One region of the Exiguobacterium sp. s28 genome, then DNA from elsewhere that is predicted to be linked to it. Evidence: riboswitches for the same ligand, from Rfam matches in the RefSeq annotation. Region 1 holds a riboswitch; each other region holds the start of a gene.

What was found. A riboswitch is a leader RNA that binds a small molecule or an ion and turns the genes downstream of it on or off. The one in region 1 is predicted to bind thiamine pyrophosphate.
Region 2: another riboswitch for thiamine pyrophosphate. It lies ahead of KNP78_RS07640 (YkoF family thiamine/hydroxymethylpyrimidine-binding protein); the one in region 1 lies ahead of thiW (energy coupling factor transporter S component ThiW).
Region 3: another riboswitch for thiamine pyrophosphate. It lies ahead of thiT (energy-coupled thiamine transporter ThiT); the one in region 1 lies ahead of thiW (energy coupling factor transporter S component ThiW).

The regions. Positions count from the first base shown of each region.
Region 1 is NZ_JACSLL010000003.1:266,604-271,577, reverse strand. Features, by position in the region: gene KNP78_RS05860 (hypothetical protein) at 58-324, opposite strand; gene thiW (energy coupling factor transporter S component ThiW) at 388-876, opposite strand; TPP riboswitch at 941-1,039, opposite strand; gene KNP78_RS05850 (hypothetical protein) at 1,064-1,384, opposite strand; gene KNP78_RS05845 (aminoglycoside phosphotransferase family protein) at 1,427-2,395, shown strand; gene KNP78_RS05840 (hypothetical protein) at 2,397-3,143, opposite strand; gene KNP78_RS05835 (hypothetical protein) at 3,236-3,928, opposite strand; gene KNP78_RS05830 (AAA family ATPase) at 4,027-4,947, shown strand; gene KNP78_RS05825 (DUF58 domain-containing protein) at 4,950-4,974, shown strand, end outside.
Region 2 is NZ_JACSLL010000005.1:110,136-115,109, reverse strand. Features, by position in the region: gene KNP78_RS07650 (hypothetical protein) at 1-238, shown strand, start outside; gene KNP78_RS07645 (GTP-binding protein) at 341-1,534, shown strand; TPP riboswitch at 1,597-1,697, shown strand; gene KNP78_RS07640 (YkoF family thiamine/hydroxymethylpyrimidine-binding protein) at 1,777-2,370, shown strand; gene KNP78_RS07635 (ECF transporter S component) at 2,363-2,938, shown strand; gene KNP78_RS07630 (ABC transporter ATP-binding protein) at 2,931-4,262, shown strand; gene KNP78_RS07625 (energy-coupling factor transporter transmembrane component T family protein) at 4,259-4,974, shown strand, end outside.
Region 3 is NZ_JACSLL010000002.1:111,064-116,037, forward strand. Features, by position in the region: gene KNP78_RS02925 (DAK2 domain-containing protein) at 1-144, opposite strand, end outside; gene KNP78_RS02930 (Asp23/Gls24 family envelope stress response protein) at 167-529, opposite strand; gene rpmB (50S ribosomal protein L28) at 783-971, shown strand; gene KNP78_RS02940 (thiamine diphosphokinase) at 1,030-1,617, opposite strand; gene thiT (energy-coupled thiamine transporter ThiT) at 1,617-2,189, opposite strand; TPP riboswitch at 2,266-2,366, opposite strand; gene rpe (ribulose-phosphate 3-epimerase) at 2,386-3,042, opposite strand; gene rsgA (ribosome small subunit-dependent GTPase A) at 3,044-3,928, opposite strand; gene pknB (Stk1 family PASTA domain-containing Ser/Thr kinase) at 3,973-4,974, opposite strand, start outside.

The sequences.
Region 1 (4,974 bases):
ATACACTTCTTCACTAGAGTTGTAAAACCATCGCATCACGTCAAACAGGGACAGCCGTCATAAGTCGGCCGTCCCTGTTTTCGTCGTCGTTGAGCCTTGAACAGCGTCGCCCGCTTTGAAAAAGAGGACGATGGCAGCCACTCCGAAAATCGAGATGAACACATTTTGGAGCAGCACATCGACGAACATCGGCTCGCTGGAGAACGTGCCCGTCGCAATCTGAGCATTCCAGCGGGTGAACGTGGCGATGCGTTCAAGCGTGTACAAGAGACCGGATATGAACAGGCAAGCGGTGGCAGCCAGTAATAGCGTCAATCGATTCAAGACATGACCTTCTAATATCTGATATCCTGATTTTACCATTTACTATCGGTGGGAGGGAAGTATTTATCGCTTCGCCGTGAGTGGTCGCAATTGCTTGACCCGAGCCAAAACAATCCAGCCGAGCACGGCCCCAGTCACACTCGAGGCAAGGAAGGCTGGGAAGAAGAACAGCGCCCCGAACTCGCTCCCCATCAACACCTTGGCGTACGGGACGGCGACGAGCGAAGCGATGAGGCCGGTCCCGATGACTTCACCAAATGCGGCGAAGGCGACGCGGTTCGTCTTCATATAGAAGACCCCGGCCAAAAGCGCCCCAATCATACCTCCGGGAAAGGCCAAGAGCGACCCGGTACCGGTCATGACACGGACGATTCCGGTCACGAACGCAACGAGAACGGCCCCGATCGGCCCGACGGTGACGGCGGCGATGACGTTCACCATATGTTGAATCGGATAGGCACGGGCGACACCGGTCGGAATCGAGATGAACAGGGAACCGATGACGGCGATGGCGATGAGCATCGCCATCCAAGTGAGTTGTTGAATACGCATAGATAGTCTCCTTTCAAAATGAAAACGCCACTTCTCCAAGTGGAAAAGTGGCGTGGAAAGACAGACGAATCCCACACCACTTCCCTACGCTGGTATGAGCCAGATCAGGTTCGAAGGGTCCGGCGCATGCCGTCTCAGCCCGAAGGCTCCCCTAGTGGTCGTTTATTAACATGAGTATAGTATACCGTCATTTGACGCGGTCGAGCTTTCGTGGTCGGAACGTGACATAGGTGATGCCGACGAACAGGCCATACAACAAAAGGGAGAAGACGAGATTGATCAGCCACGGGAGTGTCCCCATGAACACGGCGACGGACGCGTTTTGAAACCAGACGAGCGAGAGCGACAGCCCGACAAAGCTGAGAACGAGCGTTGTCCAAAAGCCGACAGCTCGGCGCTTGAACAGACGCCAAACGAGCAGCCCGATGATGAGACTGACGACGGCCGTCGCCCCTAAGTACATATACAAGATGGCATCGACCGGGTATGAGTAATATACAACGTCCATATCGTTTCCTCCTAGGAGATGATGAAAGAAAGGGTGAAAAAGATGAGACAGGCAATTCCATGGCGTGACCGATCGTTTCGTGAACGGTTCGAACGATGGATTGAGGCAAACGTGCCGAATGCGAGGTGGCACGTGATCAAAGATACCGATTTGACGTACTTGCTTGTTGGCGCGCTCAATGAGGAACGTTACTACGCCAAAGCGGTGACCGACATCAGCCGCGGCGAAGCCAATCTGTCGGCGTTTCTTGCCGAGCGGCATCCTAATTTCGTGCCTGACGTCATCACCATCGATTCAGCCCGGAACTGGTTGCTCATGCGAGGCATCGGCGGAGAGGCGCTACGTGAACGGCCGGACGTGAGTCGATACGAAGCGGCGTTGCGTCAATACGCACAGCTGCAACGACAGGAGATCGACCAGATCGAGACCTGCTTGTCTTACGGCATCCCGGACCGCCGACCGGCCAAGTTGAAGGACGAAATCCGCACGTATTTACCTGAGCTCTGCGCCGGGCTCGAGCGATACAAAGCCGAGGCCATGCTCGCGCTTCAAGATGAATTGATCGCCATGTGCGATGAGCTGGCGACCGGGATGCCGATGAGTCTCGAGCACGGTGATTTGCACGGCGGCAACATCTTCTGGCGGGAACGGACGAATGATTTGTGTATCCTCGACTGGGGCGACGCGACCGTCACGCATCCATTTTTCAGCGTGCGCGTGTTTTGGAACGCGCTGTACGACTTATTGCCGGAAGAAGACGAGGTCGCCTGGTATGAACAGATTCAAACGATGCGTACGGTTTATTTGGAAGCATGGAGCGGCGTCGCACCCAAGGACGTACTTTGGCGTCATCTATTGATCGCCGAGGAGCTCGGTTGCGTCTATCGTGCCCTGTCGTGGCATGTATATGTGACGAGATACCGGTACGATGTAGCTGAGTCGAGCGATAAGCCGGCGCAATGGCTCGATTTGCTACTCGAGTACCGGGACTTGAAACGACGCTTCCCATAAGTCATTCATACTTCTCAAGTAAGTTTTCATAATCCGTCTCGCTCCAAAACAGCGGAGCAATCGACTCCGGCCCTTTGAAGATCTCACCGTCTCGGTCGTAGACGATGGCGTAGCCGCCTTCGACTTCAAAGACGATCAAGTCGGCCTTCACTTCCTTGACCCCGTTTCCCGCGATGATGACGTTCTCGAGCGGATCGCGCGCCAGTTGTACGCCCCATTCGTCGAGCTCGACGATGAGCGCGGATGTGTAGGCATGGCGATTATAGAGCGTCTGGAATTCATCTTCGGTCAAAACGACGTCCGTCGGTGGGGCACTCGTCCCATATTTTCGTTTCTCGATTTCTTCGACGAATTGAAGGAACGATGCTTCTTGCCAAAACAGCGGCGCGACCGACTCGGGACCGTTGGCGATGTCTCCGTTCTCGCTCTCATAGACGGTGGCGTACGTGCCGTCATCGAGTTTGAATGGATGAATATCGGCGTATGTATGCTGGATGCCGTCGCCGGCGATGACGACGTGCTCGAACGTCTCGCGGAACGGGGTGAGTCCATCGTTCTCGAGTGCCTTCAAGAGCGGCGGGACTTTTTCATATTGGTCGAAGACGTCTTTAAAATCTTCTCGCGTCCAAGCGGTGATGTCTTCGGACGACGGTTCATTTGTATCGGCCGGGACAATGGGTTGCTCAACGGAATCGGTGCACCCGGTCAGCAAAAACACACTGAATCCGAGTAGGCCTAGGCGTTTCATCAATCAAACCTCCTAAGAAAGTTACATTTTTTTCCTGTTATCAATGAGCGTAGCATGTTTGCCAGTCATTGAGAACCCGGGTACTTTCTCGCTCAGGGTTGCCGCTTCAAGTAACGGTCGAGTGCCTCGTGAAATCGTTGTTGCTGCTCGAACGGGATGTCATGATCGGATGCGGGACCATAGCGAATCAGATGATAGAGCGAGGCGTCGATATCTGTCAGCTCGATGCGTTCGAACCAGTCGACGACCGTCTCATTCGTCCGAAGTTTTAACTCAGGGGCGAGCGACGCGTTGAACGTGATGAGCCAATCCCTCAGTTCGATGTTCGTGAGCATCGGGAACGTTTGTGCAGCGATCGTTGCGTCCGCTTCGTGTGATGGTTGAGTAGAAGTGTCATCCGTAAAAAGGAACGTGAGTCCTTCCAGCCGTCGACGACGCAACCATTTCCGGACACTGTAAACAATCAATCCGGCAGCAGCGAGGATGGCGAACAGTGTTCCGAGTCCTCCGGGTGCATCGCCTCCACCCAAACCGAATGGAAACTCAAACATTTTTTTCTTTTCACGTAAGGCTCCACCTTTTTCGCTTTCACCAACTGTCGTTAAATCGATTCCATCCTCGTCCGGTTCCCCTTCTTCTTGTTCACGCTCTTCTATTAGAGGATCGTCAACTGGATGCTCGAGCGTTTGAAACCAACTGAACGTCTCCTTACTGACAAAGACGAACGTCACAACGAGACAAGCTGTCACAACAAGGAACCCTATAAATCGAGAGGACCACTTCATCTTTTCCCTCCTTATCGGAATGTTCAGACTATTTATTGTCTATATTACCATAAACAGGTAAACTTCGAATAAGACATCTACCAACGGAGGAGAACGAAATGGGAATCGAAGCGGTCATCAAACAATTGAATGAAGTGTATTTAGGGAAAGAAGAAGTCGTTCGTCTCTGCTGCACGGCACTTCTCGCCGAAGGACATATCTTGCTTGAGGACGTTCCGGGCACGGGGAAGACGTTGCTCGCCAAAGCGATCTCCGGCAGTTTTGATGGGTCATTCTCGCGCATCCAATTTACGGCCGATTTGCTCCCGTCCGACGTCATCGGGACCGACTACTTCAATATGCAGACGCAAGGCTTTGACCATCGCCAAGGTCCGATTTTCGCAAACATCGTCCTGATTGATGAAATCAATCGAGCCGTCCCACGCACCCAGTCGGCGCTGCTCGAAGCGATGGAGGAACGACAAGTGTCAATCGGCGGGAAGACGTATCCGATGCCGAAACCGTTCTTTGTCATCGCGACGCAGAACCCGATTGAATCGGCCGGGACGTTCCCGCTCCCAGACGCGCAACTCGACCGGTTCCTCATCTCGATTCCGGTCGGCTATCCGGAAGCCGCCGAAGAGCGAGAACTGTTGTTGCAAGTGTTGACCGAGACCCGCAAACAAATCGAGGCCGTGACGTCACTCGCCTCGCTGCAAGAAGCGCAGGCTGAGACGAGACAAGTCGCGATTCAAGACGATGTCCTCGATTACATGCTCGGTCTCGTCCATGCGACCCGGGGCCATGCGTCCGTCGAGGTCGGGGTCAGTCCACGCGGCGCGATCGCATTGCTCCGTGCTTGTCAAAGCTATGCCTATTTGGCCGGCCGGCTGTATGTCATCCCAGAAGACGTCAAAGCCGTGGCGCCGTATGTGCTCGCCCATCGCATCACGTTAACACTTGAAGGCGGCATCAAGTCGACGAAAGCGAACGTCGTCGCGCACATTTTAGACACCGTCCCCGTACCGGTCGAGGGCTGACGATGACACTCTCCACACACGCATGGT
Region 2 (4,974 bases), on a different contig from region 1:
GGGAATCGGTTTGGCGCTCGCGGCGGTCGCCCGGGTCGGGATTCAAAAGCTGTTGGAGGCGAACCGGGAAGACGATCATACGTATTTGAATCCGCGGTGGGATGAGACGCCGAGTGTGGATGCCGACAAGGACGCGGATGAGGTCGGTCTGACCCAGCTCGACTCGATTTATCGAGCCGAATGGCAGGCGAACGCCTATCCACGCTCAGAGGCCGAACGCAAGGCGTTAGAGGAATAGGCAGGAGAACACGTCCGGAAACGGGCGTGTTTTTTTCTTGACAAGACGTCACCGACCCGTCATTATCTAAAAAGTAATCATTACGATTTAGGAGTGGGTAGAATGAGACGAATCCCGGTCACCGTGCTGTCCGGTTATTTAGGAAGCGGTAAGACGACACTATTGAACCACATATTGTACAATCGGACGGGCAAGAAATACGCCGTCATCGTCAACGACATGAGCGAGTTGAATATCGATGAGCGATTGATTGAACAGGGCGGTTTTTCGAGGACGGACGAAAAGTTGGTCGAACTATCGAACGGCTGCATCTGTTGCACGCTCCGTGAGGACCTGCTCGAGGCGGTAACAGAGCTTGCGAACGACCGGGACCTCGACGGAATCATCATCGAGTCGTCCGGGATCTCAGAGCCGATCCCGGTCGCCCAAACGTTTACATATGCCGATGACGCCCTCGGCATCGATTTGACGAGCCGAGTCTATATCGATGCGATGGTGACCGTCGTCGATGCGTTTCGGTTCTTAACAGATTTCAACTCGGGCGAGTCGCTCCATGAACGCAAGCAGGCGATCGAGGCGACGGACGTCCGCGAAGTCGTCGACTTGCTCGTCGACCAAGTCGAATTCGCCGATATCATCGTCTTGAACAAGGCGGATCGCGTGACCGAGACCGAACTCGGCGAGATGACCGGACTGTTGAAGGCGCTCAACCCAACCGCGAAGCTGTTGACGTCTGTCCATGCGAACGTGGAATTGACCGAGCTGTTGGATGTCAATTTGTTCGATTTCGAACAGGCGATGCATGCGGCCGGGTGGATTCAAGAACTTGAGACAGATGTGCACACGCCGGAGACGGAAGAATACGGCATCAGTTCATTCGTCTATCGTCGGCGTCGGCCGTTCCACCCGGAGCGTCTCCATGCCTGGATCGAGGCGTTTCCGGAAGAAATCGTCCGCGCGAAAGGGTTCTTATGGATTGCTTCCCGGAACGACCTCGCCTGTCTGTTTTCACAAGCGGGCTACGCCTCGACGCTCGAACATGCCGGGCGCTGGCTCGCGACGCTTCCGGAAGATGAGCGTCGTCACATGTTCGCGGCCGAACCGGAACTCGCCGCCGACTATGTCGAACCGTACGGTGACCGACAGACGGAGCTCGTCTTGATCGGGCAGCGGATGGATCGAGCCATCATCGAACAAGAGCTCGATCACTGTCTGCTGACAGATGAGGAGATGGCGCTGGATTGGTCGACGCTCCGGGACACACTTCCGGGGAACGAGGTCGTCACGTTCTCATAAGACCGTTTACAAAATGAAAGTGGTCGTCTATACTGATTCTTGCATGAACAACCGCATACATTGGACTACACTAGGGGTGCTTCGGCTGAGATGTGAGCATGGCTCCAATCCCTTATGACTCGATCCGGGTAATACCGGCGTGAGGAAGTGTGGCACTTTTTCTAATGGATTAAAATTGGACGAGTGGCCGCATTCTCATGGATGCGGCTTTTTTGTGTACACATAATAAGGGGGAATAGAACATGAACAAACAATGTGGAACGAGCCCGATCGTCGGGTTCCGCTTTACACTGAGCCCGATGACGACTGATTTCGTGAGCATCATCAAAGGGGCGTTGAAGGAGACGGATTTACAAAACGTCTGGCGACATACCGATGACGTGTCGACGGTCATCCGTGGACGAAGTGAGCATGTATTCGATGTGGCTAAGACCGTGCTGTCACACGCGACGAAGACAGGGGAACATGTGTCGATGAGCGGGACGTTCTCGGTCGGGTGTCCAGGGGATACGGCCGGAGATGAAGTGCTCGTTGTGTCGAGCGAACCGCTTAATGGTCCCGTCGGTCCGCAATATGTCTCTTCACAGTTCGCGCTCTATCCGCTCGGTGATGAGAACTACATGGACATCATCTACGAAGAAATCGCTTTTGCGAAAGAGCGGGGTGTCTTCAATGACTCGATGCATTACGCCTCAGGCATACATGGGGACATCGAGCCGGTGTTCGCTTTCTATGAGGCGACGTTTGATCGCGTCCGACAGAAGACAAGCCACGTCGTCATGACGGTGACGTTCAGCGTGAACAGCCCGTCACACGAGGGACGCATGGATGCTTAAATCGTGGAAGTTAAAAGAAATCGTCTTGTTGTCGATTTTATCGGTCGTGTTCGCGGTGGTCTATTTGGCGTTCGTCCATGCTGGTAACTTGTGGGCCGGTCTGATTGGACCAATCGCCTACGAATGGATTTTTGGGATATGGTTCATCGTCTCGATTATCGCAGCTTATATCATTCGCAAGCCTGGGGCTGCATTCTTGTCCGAAGTGCTTGCGGCGACGATTGAGATGATGATTGGCAACGCCATCGGACCGCGCATCATTTTAGTTGGGATCGTTCAAGGGATCGGCGCCGAAGCGGCGTTCGCTTTGACGGGTTATAAACGCTATGATCTTTGGGTGCTCATGCTCGCCGGATTCAGTGCTGCTGTGACAAGTTTCGCGTATACGTACGTCATGGGAGGGCTCAATGCCCTCAGTCCGACATATGTGGCTACGATGTTCGCTTTACGCGCAACGAGCGGGATGTTGATTGCTGGTCTGGGCGGTAAGATTTTGAGCGACTTGTTGCTTCGGACGGGCGCGCTTGATGGGTATGCCCTCGCGCGACAGGACCGTATGCATGGTTGAGGCAGAACATCTGACATTTCGTTATCCGAACAAGAAATGCGATGTCTTGACGGATATCACACTACGTCTAACAAAAGGGAGAACGGTCATTACAGGGGCAAGTGGGTCGGGAAAATCAACATTGCTCGCTTTGATGAATCGTCTCTATCCGGACAATTGTGATGGCATCGTGACGGGCAGACTGCACTTGTTCGATCGCTCTTATGATACGTATGAAGCTGGCGAAGTGAACCGGCGCGTCGGAACGGTCTTTCAGGACCCGGACAGTCAGTTCGTCATGCAGACGGTCGAAGAAGAATTGATTTTCACGCTCGAAAACTTTGCCGTCGCGAGAGACGAGATGATGGCCCGTGTCACCACAATGTTAGAGGCGTTGCATTTGACCGATTATCGTCACCGTACCATTCATGACCTATCGGGGGGTGAGAAGCAGCAAATTGCCGTCGCTTGTGCCTTGATTGGCTGTCCCGAGTGGCTCCTCCTCGATGAGCCGCTCGCTCACCTCGATCCTGAGACCGCCCATCATTTCGTTCGTTGGCTCGACGGCGTCGCACAGACCGTAAACGTTGTCGTCATCGAGCATCGGCCATACATATGGGGTGATTTTTTTGACCGACAAATAAAGCTCGTGAGTGGGCGCATCGACTATGATGGACCGTTCATCGTCCGACCAGATTATGCGTTCTTTCCAATTAAAGTTGAACAAGGAGAGAAAATGTTATTTCACATACCGGAATTAAAACGAAAAACATTTCAATTAGCAGCGAGCGAGTTAAAGGTCGCTGAGGGTGATCTCATTGCGGTGCTCGGTCGAAATGGTAGCGGAAAGTCGACATGGCTGCGAAGACTAGCCCGGAAACATCGTGAAGTCGGCCTCGTCCCGCAATCACCGGCGCATCTATTCGTTACGAATGATGTGACCCGAGAACTCGCATATGGCCATAATCGCCCGATTGAGGACGTCTTAACGCGGCTCGGGCTCGAATCAGTGCGTGACCACCATCCACTCTCCCTTAGTCACGGTCAAAAACGAAGGCTCGCCATCGGAGTGATGATGCTGTCTAATAAACAACTGATTGCGTTTGATGAACCGACTGCCGGACAAGACGAGGTATCGCTTCGTGCGCTCTATGACTTAATGGTCGAACGAACACGATCCGGCCAGACGATTTTGTTTGTGACGCACGACCTCAGCTTCGCGCGGATTGCGAACACATATTATTTGATGTGTGACGGCGACTTGAGTGGGCCATATGACGCTTCACTCTGGGATGAAAAAGAATTACTACGCACCCACGGCTTATTGATGGAGGAATCGCGATGACATTTCATGAGATGAACCCGACGATTAAATTTCTGACCGTGGCATGTCTCATGTTCGGTCTCGCCTTCATGTATAACCCTTGGACTCCGCTTGCTGTTTTTCTCGGTACAGTTACACTTCAAACGCTATTCTCTGCTGTGAGCTGGAGAAGATGGGGGTTGTTCATGATCCCATTTTTATTGACCGCGCTCGGGACATTGTGGACGACGCTCGTCTTTGGAAAGCAATCAAGCGGAGATGTCGTGTTCAAGCTGTTTGGCAATGATGTGACCGACGAGAATGTGATGCTAGCAGCGACGCTCTCCTTACGTGTGTTGGCATTCACAGCCTTGTCGCTTCTGTTCACGCTGACGACGGACCCGAAACGGTTCGTCTACAGTTTGATGCAACAAGGAAAGCTGTCACCAAAAATCGCATATAGTGTCTTCGTCGGTTTTCGTTTCTTTCCGATTCTAAAAAAAGAACTGATGCAACTGTATGAAACGCATGCGTTACGAGGCGTGCGTTTGGAGACGAGACTCGATCACATCCGCCACGTCCCCAAATTAATCGTTCCGCTTCTTGCTGGATCGATCCGCCAAGCGGAACGAATCGCGTTCTCGATGGAAGCACGTGGGTTTACGGGGGAACCTCGAGCGACGTACGAGGTTGTGCCCGTCACCAGGAACGACTTTCTGTTGGCGTCGCTTTTGCTCCTATTGTTTGGAGTGAG
Region 3 (4,974 bases), on a different contig from region 1:
CAAATTCATGTTCGTCCCCGTGTCGCCATCCGGCACCGGGAAGACGTTAAGCGAATCTACATAATCCGCATTCTGGCTCAAGTTGGCTGCACCGTTCGCGACCATGTTCGCGAACACCAATCCATCTAAACGTTTTAAACCCACACCAAATCCTCCTTCGTTCTCGTCAGTCATTCGTCAGACGAACGCCTTGTACGAATATGTTTACCGACGAAACGTTTAATCCTAAAGTTTCACCGAGCGTGTATTTTACACGGCTTTGCACGTTATATGCGACTTCCGACACTTTCGTCCCGTAGCTCACAATGATGTGCATGTCGATATGTACGTCTTCTCCATCTTGACGTACGACCACGCCTCGGGCGTAGTTTTCACGCTTCAATAGTTCTGCAATCCCGTCTTTCAATTGAGCTTGAGACGCCATTCCCACAACGCCGAAACATTCCATCGCCGCACCGCCTGCGAGTGTTGCGACCACGTCGTTCGTGATGTCAATATTGCCATATGTTGTCTTCATTTCAATTGCCATATGGAGTAGCCTCCTTCATTCGGAATGATTCCTTCACTACATTCTACAATAAGTACCTAGTTATTAAAAGAACCTGCTCCATAAACTCGGTCAATTGTAGCCGTAACCCTCATTCATTATTAAAATCCTTTCCAGTAATGTCAAGTTTTTTTCTTGTCATCCTATGATTTTCTAGTTGCATCGTGAAAAAACCCGTGCTAATATAAACGAGTGTCTATTAGGACGAACCCACATAAAAAAGGAGGGGAAACGCATGGCACGTAAATGCTACGTAACAGGTAAATCACCTAAATCAGGTAACAACCGTTCGCACGCACTCAACAAGACAAAACGCACTTGGGGTGTAAACGTACAAAAAGTTCGTATTCTCGTTGACGGTAAACCTAAACGAGTTTGGGTTTCAGCTCGCGCTCTTAAATCAGGTCTCGTTGAACGCGTATAATTTTTATACACGAACGAAATAAATCCCAGCGGCATTCGCCGATGGGATTTTTTTGTGTTCATTTTTTGATATACAGCACGAGCACCTTTCCTTCGTGCACGATCAAGTCCGCCGCCTCACCGGCCCACTCGTTCGAGATCGTGAGCGCCTCATGGCTGACGACATCGTGACGATCGAGCGGATATTTGACGCCGCGGATTGACACGTTCGCCCGCTTCCACGGGAGGAGCGACAAATAATGATCGGCTTGACGTGGGAGCTCGTGACGCCCAGCTCCAACAAGACGAACGGTTTGCCCGGCCGTGAACAAACGCATCTCTGGATATGCCTCGAGCAGCCCAATATTGCCGAGCGTCATGTCGAGGCGTCCACCGAGAGCGCCGTACACAAGCATCTCCGTCGCCCCGTGTCCACGGGCCGCCTCGAGCGCAATCTCGAGGTCGGTCACGTCTTTTTCAGATGGGTAACGGACGGCGTCAATCGGCACTTCGCCCGTGAAGGAATCGAAATCGCCGACGACGAGATCCGGGTTCAGCCCTTGGTTCAACAGTGTCTCGTACCCCCCGTCGACGCCGATGATGTAATCGACGTCACGCGGGAGTCCCGAGATTGGTTCCGGGCTGGCCGCCACAATCAACACCCGCATTAGCGGAGACCCCGGGTCGCGAGCGTGGCGAAACGTGGTGCCGAGACGAACAAGAGAACGAGGACGACGGCCGACACGAGGAAGGACGGCAACATATACGTCATGTTATAAGCGAACGAATAGGCGACGACCGGCCCTTCCGCGTACTCGGCGAAGAACACGATCCCTGATAAGACGTGGGCGCCGTAGCGAAGCAGTGAACCGAGGAGCGCCCCGAGCACCAAGTAGACGACGAGCGTCTTTTTCGCCTCGTCCTTGGCGGCCCGTTTCACTTGACCAGCGAACAGTCCGGCCATCCCGACGACACCGTAAGCGAACGTGTAGTCGAGCAGGAACTGGACCGGTGTGAAGATGTAAGCCCCGAACAGCAGTTGCAGCGTTCCGACGAGCGCTCCTGTCGCCAGTCCGCCTTTTAATCCATGGCGGTACGCCATCACAAAGATCGGCAACATCGCCAGGCTGATCGATCCGCCCTGCGGCATCCGGAACGGGATGAGCAAATCAAAGATCAAGCCGAGTGCGGCGAACAATGAGATTTCAATGAGCGCCTGTAGTTTTAAACGTTGTTTCATCTTATTCCCTCCTTATTATATGAGCGAACGACAAAAAGCAGCATGACGTAAACGCCATGCTGCTATCGAGTAGCAACGTGCATTTTCGCCACATCCCTACGTCCGTGTGAACGGAACAGGTTCAAAGGGTTAGCAAATGCCTCTCAGCCACAGAATGTGACACCCCTTGCGACAATATTTGTTGTTCTATCGACGATTATACACGAGATGCGTGACGAATGCTATCGATTGCGTCTTTATAGCTCGGCTCGTTATAGATGGCTGAACCAGCCACGAGCACATCAGCTCCAGCGTCGATGCATAATTTCGCCGTCTCTGCGTTGACACCGCCGTCAATCTCGATTTCAAAGTCGAGACGACGCGCTTGGCGCATCTCGCTCAGCGCCGCGATTTTCGGGACGACCGATTCGATGAATGCCTGGCCCCCAAAGCCAGGGTTCACCGTCATGAGGAGCACCATGTCGACGTCACCGAGCACGTGTTCAATCGATGACAGCGGCGTATGCGGATTCAAGACGACACCACACTTGGCGCCGGCCGCTTTGATTTGTTGCAACACGCGATGCAAATGATTCGTCGCTTCAACGTGAACCGTGACGATATCCGCCCCGGCCTTGATGAAATCTTCGACGAACCGTTCGGGCTGGTCGATCATCAAATGGACGTCTAACACCATGTCCGACTTCTTCCGTAAGCTCGCTAACACCGGTAGGCCGATTGAGATGTTCGGGACGAATTGACCGTCCATGACGTCAAAATGGATGTAATCCGCTCCGGCCTCTTGGACCGCCTTCACTTCTGCCTCTAAATTGGCGAAGTCCGCCGCTAAAATCGATGGTGCAATTTTAATCATGTCAGTACCTCCGTTGTCTATCGTTTAACTCTGCCATAAACGTAACATAATTCTCATAGCGGGTGGAAGCGATTTCTCCCGCCTCGACGGCCGCTTTGACGGCACAACCTGGTTCGTTCAAATGGGCACAACCGCGGAATTTACAGTCATCATGCCGCTCGACGAACTCAGGGAAACACCAGCGCATCTCTTCGACTTCGAGTTCTTCTGGGAACTCGAGGCTCGAGAAACCAGGCGTATCGGCCACGAGCCCGTCAGCGAGCGTGATCAGCGTGACGTGACGCGTCGTGTGCTTACCGCGCCCAAGTGATTTCGAGATCTTCCCGGTTGCAAGTTCTAGTTCCGGTGCGACCGCGTTCAAGAGCGAACTCTTACCGACCCCGGTCTGTCCGGCGAACACACTCGTCTTCTCCTTAAACGACCCGCGGATTTTTTCGATCCCCGACCCGTCCTCGGTCGATGTCTCGATGACCTCATAGCCGATGGAACGATATAAAGCCGCTGCTTCGTGAATCTTCTCCCGTTCCGCCTCCGTCAACAAATCCATTTTCGTCAAAACGATAATCGGATGGACTTGCTTCGACTCGATCAAGACGAGGAAACGGTCGAGCAGATGGAACGAGAACGCCGGCTCTTTTACCGAGAATAACAAGAACGCTTGATCGATGTTGGCAATCGGCGGGCGGACGAGATGGTTCGACCGCTCGTCAACAGCCAATATATAACCGGTACCATCCCCTTGGTCTTGGATGTCGACATCGTCACCGACGACCGGCGAGATGTTCCGGTTGCGGAAATTGCCGCGGGCGCGACAACGGATCTCTTGTTTTTCTTCCGTCATGACGTCATAAAATCCGCCTTGTAATCGAATAATCGTACCTTTCATTCCATTCCCTCCTTAGAAAAAGAGGCGACGCGCACGCCACCTCTTCATTGTGAATCTTTTGCTTGTGCGTAAGTCACCGTATCCGTGCGAACGACTTCGCCGTCGACTTCAATCGTCGCGGTTCCGACTTCGTCCGGTGCGATGACGAGCGTATACGAGTAAGTCGTTGTCTCCGTTATCTTATCACGCAACACCTCGACTTCGCCACGGGCGTCGACCGTCCGAATGACGACTTCGAGTGCCTCGGCTTCTTCGCCTTCAGCGGGCGGCTCGATTTCGACGTTGACTTCCCGTTCAATCGAGACGTCCGTCGGTTCTACCCCTTGTGACACGATGACGGTCAGTTCCGTCCCCGGGTCGACTGCCGTACCGGCCGTCGGGAGTTGACGGATGATTTGATTCGCAGGAACGCTCGTTGAATACTCATCACGTTTGACGATTTTCAAGCTATTCTGTTCGGCATACGTTGTCGCTTCCTCGAACGTATAGCCCGCCAAGTTGGCGAGTTCGATTTTATTGCTGCCGGTCGAGACGACGAGCGTCACCGTCTCTTCAGATGGGACGACCTCGTTGCCTGGGGCGATCGATTGGGAGATGACATCCCCGCTATCGACCGTCTCGGATGCCTCCGACTGAATCTCGATGTCCGTGAACTCAAGATCTTTGAGCGTCCGCTCGGCCGACGACTGGGACAGTCCTTCAACATCCGGCATCTCGACCGTCTCTTTTCCGGCCGAGACGACAATCGTCACGGTCGTCCCACGTTTCGGCTTCCGTCCGGCTTGCGGTGTCTGCGAGATGACGTCGCCAGCGGCGATGTTGTCACTTGCCCGTTCAGTTGCCTCGACGACAAAACCGGCCGTTTCGAGCTCGGTCGTCGCCTCGTCGCTCGTCATGCCGACGACGTCCGGCACGACGGCACGGGACATCTCGTCAGCGATGACGTAAGCCCCAATCCCGCCACCGATCAACAGGAGCGCAAGCAAGAGCCAAAGCCACCACTTCTTCTTCCGTTTCGGTTTGTCTTTCACGGGTTCACTTGCTGC